2 regions of the Roseibium sp. RKSG952 genome follow, and region 2 is predicted to be linked to the other one. Evidence: riboswitches for the same ligand, from Rfam matches in the RefSeq annotation. Region 2 holds a riboswitch; the other holds the start of a gene.
What was found. A riboswitch is a leader RNA that binds a small molecule or an ion and turns the genes downstream of it on or off. The one in region 2 is predicted to bind thiamine pyrophosphate.
Positions count from the first base shown of each region.

Region 1: linked by a shared signal. The riboswitch ahead of thiC (phosphomethylpyrimidine synthase ThiC) and the one ahead of thiB (thiamine ABC transporter substrate binding subunit) in region 2 are both predicted to bind thiamine pyrophosphate.

Region 1 covers NZ_SMMF01000959.1:238,573-242,660, forward strand. Annotated here, with positions in the region: gene E1297_RS41100 (hypothetical protein) at 1-602, shown strand, start outside; gene E1297_RS41105 (nucleotidyltransferase domain-containing protein) at 689-1,039, opposite strand; gene thiC (phosphomethylpyrimidine synthase ThiC) at 1,153-2,943, opposite strand; TPP riboswitch at 3,053-3,172, opposite strand; gene E1297_RS41115 (hypothetical protein) at 3,314-4,088, opposite strand, start outside.
Region 2 covers NZ_SMMF01000960.1:22,386-26,473, forward strand. Annotated here, with positions in the region: gene E1297_RS41305 (ATP-binding cassette domain-containing protein) at 1-64, opposite strand, end outside; gene E1297_RS41310 (thiamine/thiamine pyrophosphate ABC transporter permease ThiP) at 51-1,598, opposite strand; gene thiB (thiamine ABC transporter substrate binding subunit) at 1,574-2,554, opposite strand; TPP riboswitch at 2,587-2,693, opposite strand; gene E1297_RS41320 (VOC family protein) at 2,844-3,221, opposite strand; gene E1297_RS41325 (helix-turn-helix domain-containing protein) at 3,360-3,827, shown strand; gene E1297_RS41330 (glutathione S-transferase) at 3,822-4,088, opposite strand, start outside.

The DNA.
Region 1 (4,088 bases), on a different contig from region 2:
TTGTGCTGGGTTATCTGGGTAATCTGGGTGCGACCCATGGAGCGATGTTGATCTTCATCTTGTTTATCGCCGTCAGTGCGTGGCTTGCGTTTGTCGCGATGGTCGAAATTCTCAGCGCGTTGCGATGGCATGATGCGGGTGATGTGGCCATCCTCGCCGGGCTGGTCTGCATTGCAGCGATCGGGCTTGTACTTGCGCTGATTATCCCGTTTCTGATGGTTTTCGTTCTCTATGCGATCATGGTTTTGACACCTGAGAGCGTAAGTAACGACTGGGTGAACCTGGTAGGTCCGTTCCGCGAGGGTGGTGTCCCGGCTGCCATTGTGCTGAGCATTGCCTGTATTCCACCACTCCTGCCAACGTTGTGGATCATGTGCTGTGGTCTGGGTACGTTGATTGCCAGAAACACCCCCATGATGTCCCGTTTCATTGCAGAGCTTAAGGTGAGTGAAGGTCCCTTGAACCAATCAGGGTTTGACAATCTGATGCGCCCGTATCGCAGTGCCAATGTGCTGGGTTTCGGAGTATCCACGGTAGCGACCTTTGCATTGCTGGCCGCTGCGTTGTGGATACTCAGCACCGTCTTTACAGTGACTGGCTGAAGCCCTTCGGGCTTCGCCAACCGTTTCGGCAGTCGCTGCACCAGTTTTCGAAGCTTTGCGAGTCAAGTCAGCCGCATACGCAACAACTAACCCGCCTCGTCTTCGAAGTACTGACGAAAGAAAACCGTGACGCCTTCGGATTTTATCGATCTTTCGATGGCCAGTCCTGCCCCCGGTGCAAACCACTCAAGCTGAACCCTGTGATTCAGCGCAGCTTCCAGATCTTCCACGCGGCGGTCATGCCAGTCCATATAGGCCATCTGAGCATAATGATGCGGGCTGGCCGGGAACACTTGTATTGCCAGATCAAAGTCGCTGTTTGCGGAATGCGTACCACGAGCCCGGCTGCCGAAGAGGATCACTTTTCGAATAATTGAATGCTGCTTTGCCCAATATTTTATGGCGTTGCTGTGTTGCTCGCTCAGTCCGTTAGTCACTGGTAAACCCTGTTTTTTGCCTGATGCGGTCTATTTAGGTGTTCAATGTAATATCTCCTAGGTCCGTATTTCAGACGGATGCGAGACCGGTTGGACCGGTCTCGCCATATCGGTCAGTCTTCAACAGGCAGGTAAAGATCTCCACCTTCCCGGAACTTGGCGGCCATGGCTTCCATTCCTTCTTTCTGCGCCTCAGACCGGATGTCGTGGCTGATCCGCATCGAGCAGAATTTCGGCCCGCACATCGAACAGAAATGAGCGACCTTGTGCGCTTGTTTCGGCAGAGTCTGGTCGTGGAATTCGCGCGCGGTGTCCGGATCCAGCGACAGGTTGAACTGATCTTCCCAGCGGAATTCGAAACGAGCCCGCGACAGAGCGTCGTCGCGACGCTGCGCGCCCGGCAGGCCCTTGGCCAGATCCGCCGCATGGGCGGCGATCTTGTAGGTGATGACGCCGGTTTTTACATCATCCCGATCCGGTAGCCCCAGATGTTCCTTGGGTGTGACGTAACAGAGCATCGCGCAACCGAACCAGCCGATCATCGCCGCGCCAATGCCACTGGTGATGTGGTCATAACCGGGTGCAATATCGGTGGTCAGGGGCCCGAGCGTATAGAAAGGCGCCTCGTGGCAGCACTCCAGTTGCTTGTCCATGTTCTCCTTGATCTTGTGCATCGCCACATGGCCGGGGCCTTCGATCATTACCTGACAGTCCTTTGCCCAGGCGATCTGGGTCAGCTCTCCCAGCGTCTCAAGCTCGGCAAACTGTGCTTCGTCATTGGCGTCGGCAATCGACCCCGGACGCAGGCCATCACCGAGGCTGAACGACACATCATAGGCCCGGCAGATGTCGCAAATCTCATCGAAATGCTCATACAGGAAGCTTTCCTTGTGATGATGCAGGCACCACTTGGCCATGATCGATCCGCCGCGCGAGACAATTCCGGTGACCCGATTCACGGTCATCGGAACCATGTGTAAGCGCACGCCCGCATGGATGGTGAAATAGTCCACGCCTTGTTCGGCCTGCTCGATCAGCGTGTCACGGAACACCTCCCATGTCAGGTCCTCGGCAATGCCGTTCACCTTTTCCAGCGCCTGATAGAGCGGCACGGTGCCGATCGGAACCGGTGAGTTGCGGATAATCCATTCACGGGTGTTGTGGATATTGCGGCCTGTGGACAGGTCCATGACCGTGTCGGCGCCCCAGCGGATCGACCAGACCATCTTGTCCACTTCCTCTTCCATCGAGGAGGTAACAGCCGACGTGCCCATATTGGCGTTGATCTTGACCAGGAAATTGCGCCCGATGATCATCGGTTCGCTTTCGGGGTGGTTGATGTTGGCGGGTATAATCGCGCGACCTGCGGCGACCTCATCCCGCACAAACTCCGGGGTCACGTAATCCGGAATATTGGCCCCCCAGTCATTGCCTTCGCGTTGCTCGACGATGGCCTCGCGCAGCTGGTTCTCACGAATGGCGATGAACTCCATCTCGGGAGTTACGATCCCGGCGCGGGCGTAGGCGAGCTGCGTCACCGCCTTGCCATCAGTTGCGCGCAGAGGCCGCGGGCGCACCGGAAACTCGGGCGTCAGGCGGTCGCCTTCAACAAACCCGTTATCCTCGGGCTTGATCTCGCGCCCGTCATACTCTTCGACATCACCGCGCGCCTCAATCCATTTGCGGCGCAACGGGGTCAGGCCTTGTCGAATGTCGGTAATCACGTTCGGATCGGTGTACGGACCTGAGCTGTCATAGACCGGCAACGGCGGCTCTCCCGCGGTCGGGTGGACCGAAATCTCGCGCATTGGAACGCGGACGTCAGGGTGCAGTGTGCCATTCACATAGATCTTACGCGAAGCAGGCAGTTCACCTGTGGTGATTTTGGGGTTGGGGACATTCATGTTGGTGCTCCTCAAGCGGTTCAACTCAAAAAGACACCAGATGAGTTTTGGCTTGGGGAAACGAGAGGGTGTACAGCCCTCTGTTCGGAGTGCGCCCGCCCGGATCCGTGGCCTGCGCGCCCTAGCTTCCTACGCCAGTATCAACTGGGTCAGGTTCAAAGGGTCGCGTCGCCGGGCAATGCCCCGTCAGCCTCTCAGTCCCCTCGGTGGGACTCCCCTGCGTGACCTTTGGTTAGCTCAGGCACCACGTCTGAGACAAGCCCTTATTCAGCCATGTTTCGATTTACATAAACACAGCGTTAGGTAGGAGGGCGCTGTCATCAGGAATTTGTCTCTGCGGCACCGGTTAGGTGCCGCAGAGATTTTTGTTTTAGAACGACCACTTAAGGCCGGCGCGCAGGAACGGGCCCTGAGCATTGTCGCCGATCTCCTGTTCGGCCTTCAGCTCCAGCAGCATGTCCTGAACCAGATCTTTCTCATAACCCACTGCGACGCTTGCACCGGTAAAATCTGTCGATGCAAAGATCACATTCTGAGTTGATGAGAAGACAGTGACATCGGCCTGCGAATCCCCCAGACCTCGGCGCAGTACACCGCTCAGCTGGCCTGACAGAACTCCGCCATTGTTGAATTGCTTTTCAACTTCGGCACCCAACCGGGCTTCAATCACCTCGGTTGTGATGTCTCCGACCGTGGCATTCGCGACCGAGCCGGTTTCCGTGTAACCATCATCCTTCTGATTGGTATATCTGGCGTCTGCAAAACCGATCAGCCCGAATTTGTCGCTGACATCGAACGCGCGCTCAACACCGATATGTGCAGTCAGCAGTGTGCTGTCATAATCTGCCTTTGCATCGGCGCTGCCCGTGATCTGACGTGTTCGATCAGTCGAAAGCCAGCCGTAACCAAGCCCGGCCTCAACCGTGAACGCGCCAAACTGGCGACCCACCGCTGCATCCAGATAGAAGCCAGTGGTGTCAAAGTCGGTCGTGCGGCTATCACCATCGGCCGTGAACACGCCCATACCAAAAGCCAGTGCAATGCCGTTTTCTGTCTGGCCGGAAAGTCCGGCACTGCCGTTGAACAGCTTCACATCGGTTTTGACGTCAGGGTCATTCTCGAACTCGCGGTATTCTGCGTCGATC
Region 2 (4,088 bases):
TGCAAAGATCGGCGTGCAGGGTGAAATTGCCATTTTCAATGACGCAATCACTAAGCTTCAGCATGCCAGCGTCCTCCGCGATCCAATATCCAGAACGCCGACATGGACAACAGCAGCAATAGCAGCGCCCCTCCGGCGGCGGCTTGCATTTGATAAGCTCCCATCAGGCGGTAAATCTGTAAAGGCAGCGTTGCTATCTGGGCGTCTGCGAACAGTGCGATCACACCGAGATCTCCCATCGAAAGGGCTGCGGCCAGCCCGGCTGCAAAACCGATCTGCGCGCGCATTCGAGGAAGCAGAATGCGGACAAAGAAGGTCATGTTGGTCATATCGAGGGAAAGCGCCAGTCGGCCGTGTCGCGACACCACATCGCGCGCGGCCGGGACAAGAATGCGCAATGCGAAGGGCAGAGCCATAACTGCGTTGACCAGTGCCGTCACCGGAAGCGCAAGCGCTGTCGGGTTGGCCACAGGCCTGACCAAAATGAATAATCCGGTACCGATCACCAGCGGTGATGCGGCCAGCCCGAGGATGCCACTGAGCTCAACAATTCCATATCGCCCTGTCGCGACAGCAGTGGCCATGGGCAGCGCCAGCAGCAGCAAGATTGCAGTACTCGCGGCCGCCACCATGACCGAGGTCAATGCGGCGCGGAACACCAAAGCTGGCGTTTCGAAGAGACCAGCAAAACCTGAAATCACAACAGATGCCAAAGGAAGCAGCAGGAACGCGGCCGCTGCGATGATCCATAAGGCATCGGCAATGGGCGCGCCGCCGTCCCACCGGCGGATGGGGCGATCCAGCCCGGTGCCGAAGCCGTCCCTGTGAGAAAACCTTAGGGCGGCCAAAGCTGCAGCGGCAGTCAGGGCCAGTTGTAGCGCCGACAACAGTGCAGCACGGCCGAGGTCAAAGTCATAGGTAAAGGCTTGATAGATCGCGAGTTCGATTGTGGTCGCACGGGGCCCGCCACCCAGAGTCAGCGCAACAGCAAAACTGGTTAGGCAAATGGCGAAGATTACCGCAAGCACGCCCGGTAAAATCCGTTTCAGCATCGGCAACTCGATCAACCGGAACATGGCCACTCCGTTGCAGCCTAACTGAGCAGCGAGGCGAAATCGCTCGGCCGGAATTTCTTGCCATCCCTGCAGGATGAGGCGCGTGGCAAGGGGCAAATTGAAGAATACATGGGCCAATACCACGCCATGCAGGCCGTAGATACGAATGGGTGCGAAGCCAAAATAACCCAATATATCAGAGATCCAGCCGGCCCGACCAAAGACCTGCAGCAATCCGATTATCGCAACAATAACGGGAAGAATGAACGGCGCGCCAAGCAGCGCAATCAGCGCGCGACGCCCGGGAAACCGTCGCCGGGCGAGTGCTCGTGCAACCGGAACCGCCAATCCAATACTGAACAGCGCGGAAAGTATCGCTTGAGTAAGTGTAAAACGCAGGGCAGCCCAGTCGGCCGGACCAAATCCACCGCCTGCTTCGGCACGCAGGGTGACTGCGGCCAGTGTGCCCAGTATCAGCGCGGCGACCAGGGCAGCCGCGCCGATACCCGGCAATGGGCTTACTGGCTGAGCGCGCTCAACCATTCTGCAAGTGCCTGATCCCGCACGTCGGCGGCTTCATCGGGTGAAAAGAGCAGAGCCTTTTCCGGAATGGTCAGGGTTTCAAACCCTTCGGGCAACCCAGCTGCCGGGGTCACTGCCGGGTACATCCAGTTGGTTGTAGGAATGATCTGCTGGAACGCATCCGAAACCATGAATTCCAGGAATTGATCCGCCAGTTCCGGCTGATCAGTCCCGGCGAGTTTCCCTGCCACTTCAACCTGCATGTAATTGCCTTCGTCAAAGACAGCTGCCGATTTCGAAGCGTCTTCTTCAGCGATCAGGTGATAGGCCGGAGAGGTGGTATAGCTGAGGACCATATCCGATTCACCTTCGAGGAACAGGCCATAGGCCTCGGACCACCCTTTGGTGACTGTTACGATATTGTCTGCAAGACCAGCCCAGATTTCGGGTGCCTCGTCGCCATAGGCCGCCTTCACCCACAACAACAGACCAAGGCCGGGTGTGGAAGAACGTGGATCCTGAATGATGATCTTTGTCTCGCTGTTCGCCAATTCACGGAAATTCGCTGGGGCCGAGTAATCGGCGTTGTGAACAAATGCGAAATAGCCCCAGTCGTAGGGCGCAAAAACGTCGTCGGTCCATTCAATCGGCAGCGCGTAGTCAGCTGTAACGGAACTGGGTGCAAACAGACCGGTTTCCTTGGCTGCATTGATCAGACTGGTATCCAGTCCCAGCACCACGTCAGCTTCCGAGTTTTCGCCCTCAAGCCGGATACGTGACAGCAGGGCGGCGCCATCTTCAACGCCAACAAGATTCAGATCGCAATTGCAGACCGCTTCAAAAGCTTCTTCGACCTGCGGACCCGGACCCCAGTCCGAGACAAAGCTGTCATAGGTGTATACGGTCAGCTGAGGTTTGTCGGCGGCAATAGCCGAAGTTGCACTCAGTAATCCCGCAGCAATCAGCAGATGTTTCATATCATCCTCCATTGCGGCGAGAGGGTAAGGATGGATGAAACCGTCACCTTTCCCTCCGCCGGTTCTAGCCGGTTCAGGTTCAACGGGTTCGCCTGATAGGCATCTCAGCGCGGCAGGCCACGCACCCCGAGGTGAAGCTGTGATTAGGAGGATGGAGACCCGATTACAACTATAATCGCGTCACCCAGGGTGCACGAACCGAAAGGTAGCGCTCACAAATTGCTCATATCTGACATTAATTGCAGACCGTTGCCGCAACTTCGGCAACGATCCTTGGGTCTACAATTCCTCAGGACCCGCCCGTCAAATCTTGGGCAAGCATGAAGGCGTTGCCGTCGGGGTCATAGAATGTCGCCGTCTTGACCATGCCTTCGACTACATCTGTTGGGCCGTCAAACTGAACATCAGCCTGTTCTAGCTTTTGCCTTGCGCTGTCTAGGTCGGCGATGCCGAATACAGGGACGCAGTTTCCGGGCGCGGGTTTGGTGTGCTCACCAAGCCCAAGGGTTACGCCCTTGGTCAGGGTTTCTAGCTCTGACCAACCTGCCTCATCTGCATGATAAAGCGTTTTGAAGCCAAGCATGCTCTCGTACCAATCGGCGCTGGCGTGACGATCCTTAACCGACAGCGCAATTGTTATGGTTTCTTCCAGGGAAATGAGCGGCATCATCTTTCCTTTTAAGGTAAAATATAGTAACTATACTTTATGTACATTGATGCACTTGTCAACATCACTTCGCGGGCGTGGGCCCTGCCCATTCTTTCCAATCTTCACGAAGGTGTCCCTGGGCGGCAGGCGCCATTGTTGGCTGCAACCGGCGCGGGCCGTACGTCATTCTCTCAGAGTGTAGATCATCTCATCCAAATTGGATTGCTTGAGCGAAACCCGGGCTACGGCCATCCGTTGCGACCGGAATTTCGACTGACACAGCGTGGTGCAGTGGCAGCCCGGTTCGCCAATCAGATCCTGTCTGCGACCAGCGAAGATAATCAGGATCTGCTTCGGCGCTCATGGACGTTGCCCGTTCTGGCGACCCTTCATGAACTGAGCCACTTTAACGAGATCAGGCGAAACCTGCTGACGATCACTGATCGCGCCCTCTCACAGTCCTTGCGAATGATGGAGGAGCGGGATTGGGTGCAACGCGACATCGATGATGGCGCACGACCACCCCGCGCGACTTACCATCCGATAAATACCGGTGAAACAATCACAGCAATCACAGGTCCGGTGATTGTGTTCAAAACCGGTTCGCAGTTGCGGCAGTTATAGGTCGGAGACAGCGTCTGAGGTTCCGAACCAAATCGGCACATCATCTTCTGACCAAGGGGCGTATTTGTGCATGATTTGCCCGAAAGTGTCGCTAGTCAGAAATTGGTCCAGCCATCTGATAAGGTTGGGCCAAGGCTGAGCGTCAAACCACACACGGTCAATATTTGCAAACTGGCGCACGAATGGCAGCATTGCCAGATCTGCAATCGTTGGTCGATCTCCGAACAGCCACGCCTGCCCATCCAGTTTTTGGTCAAGGAC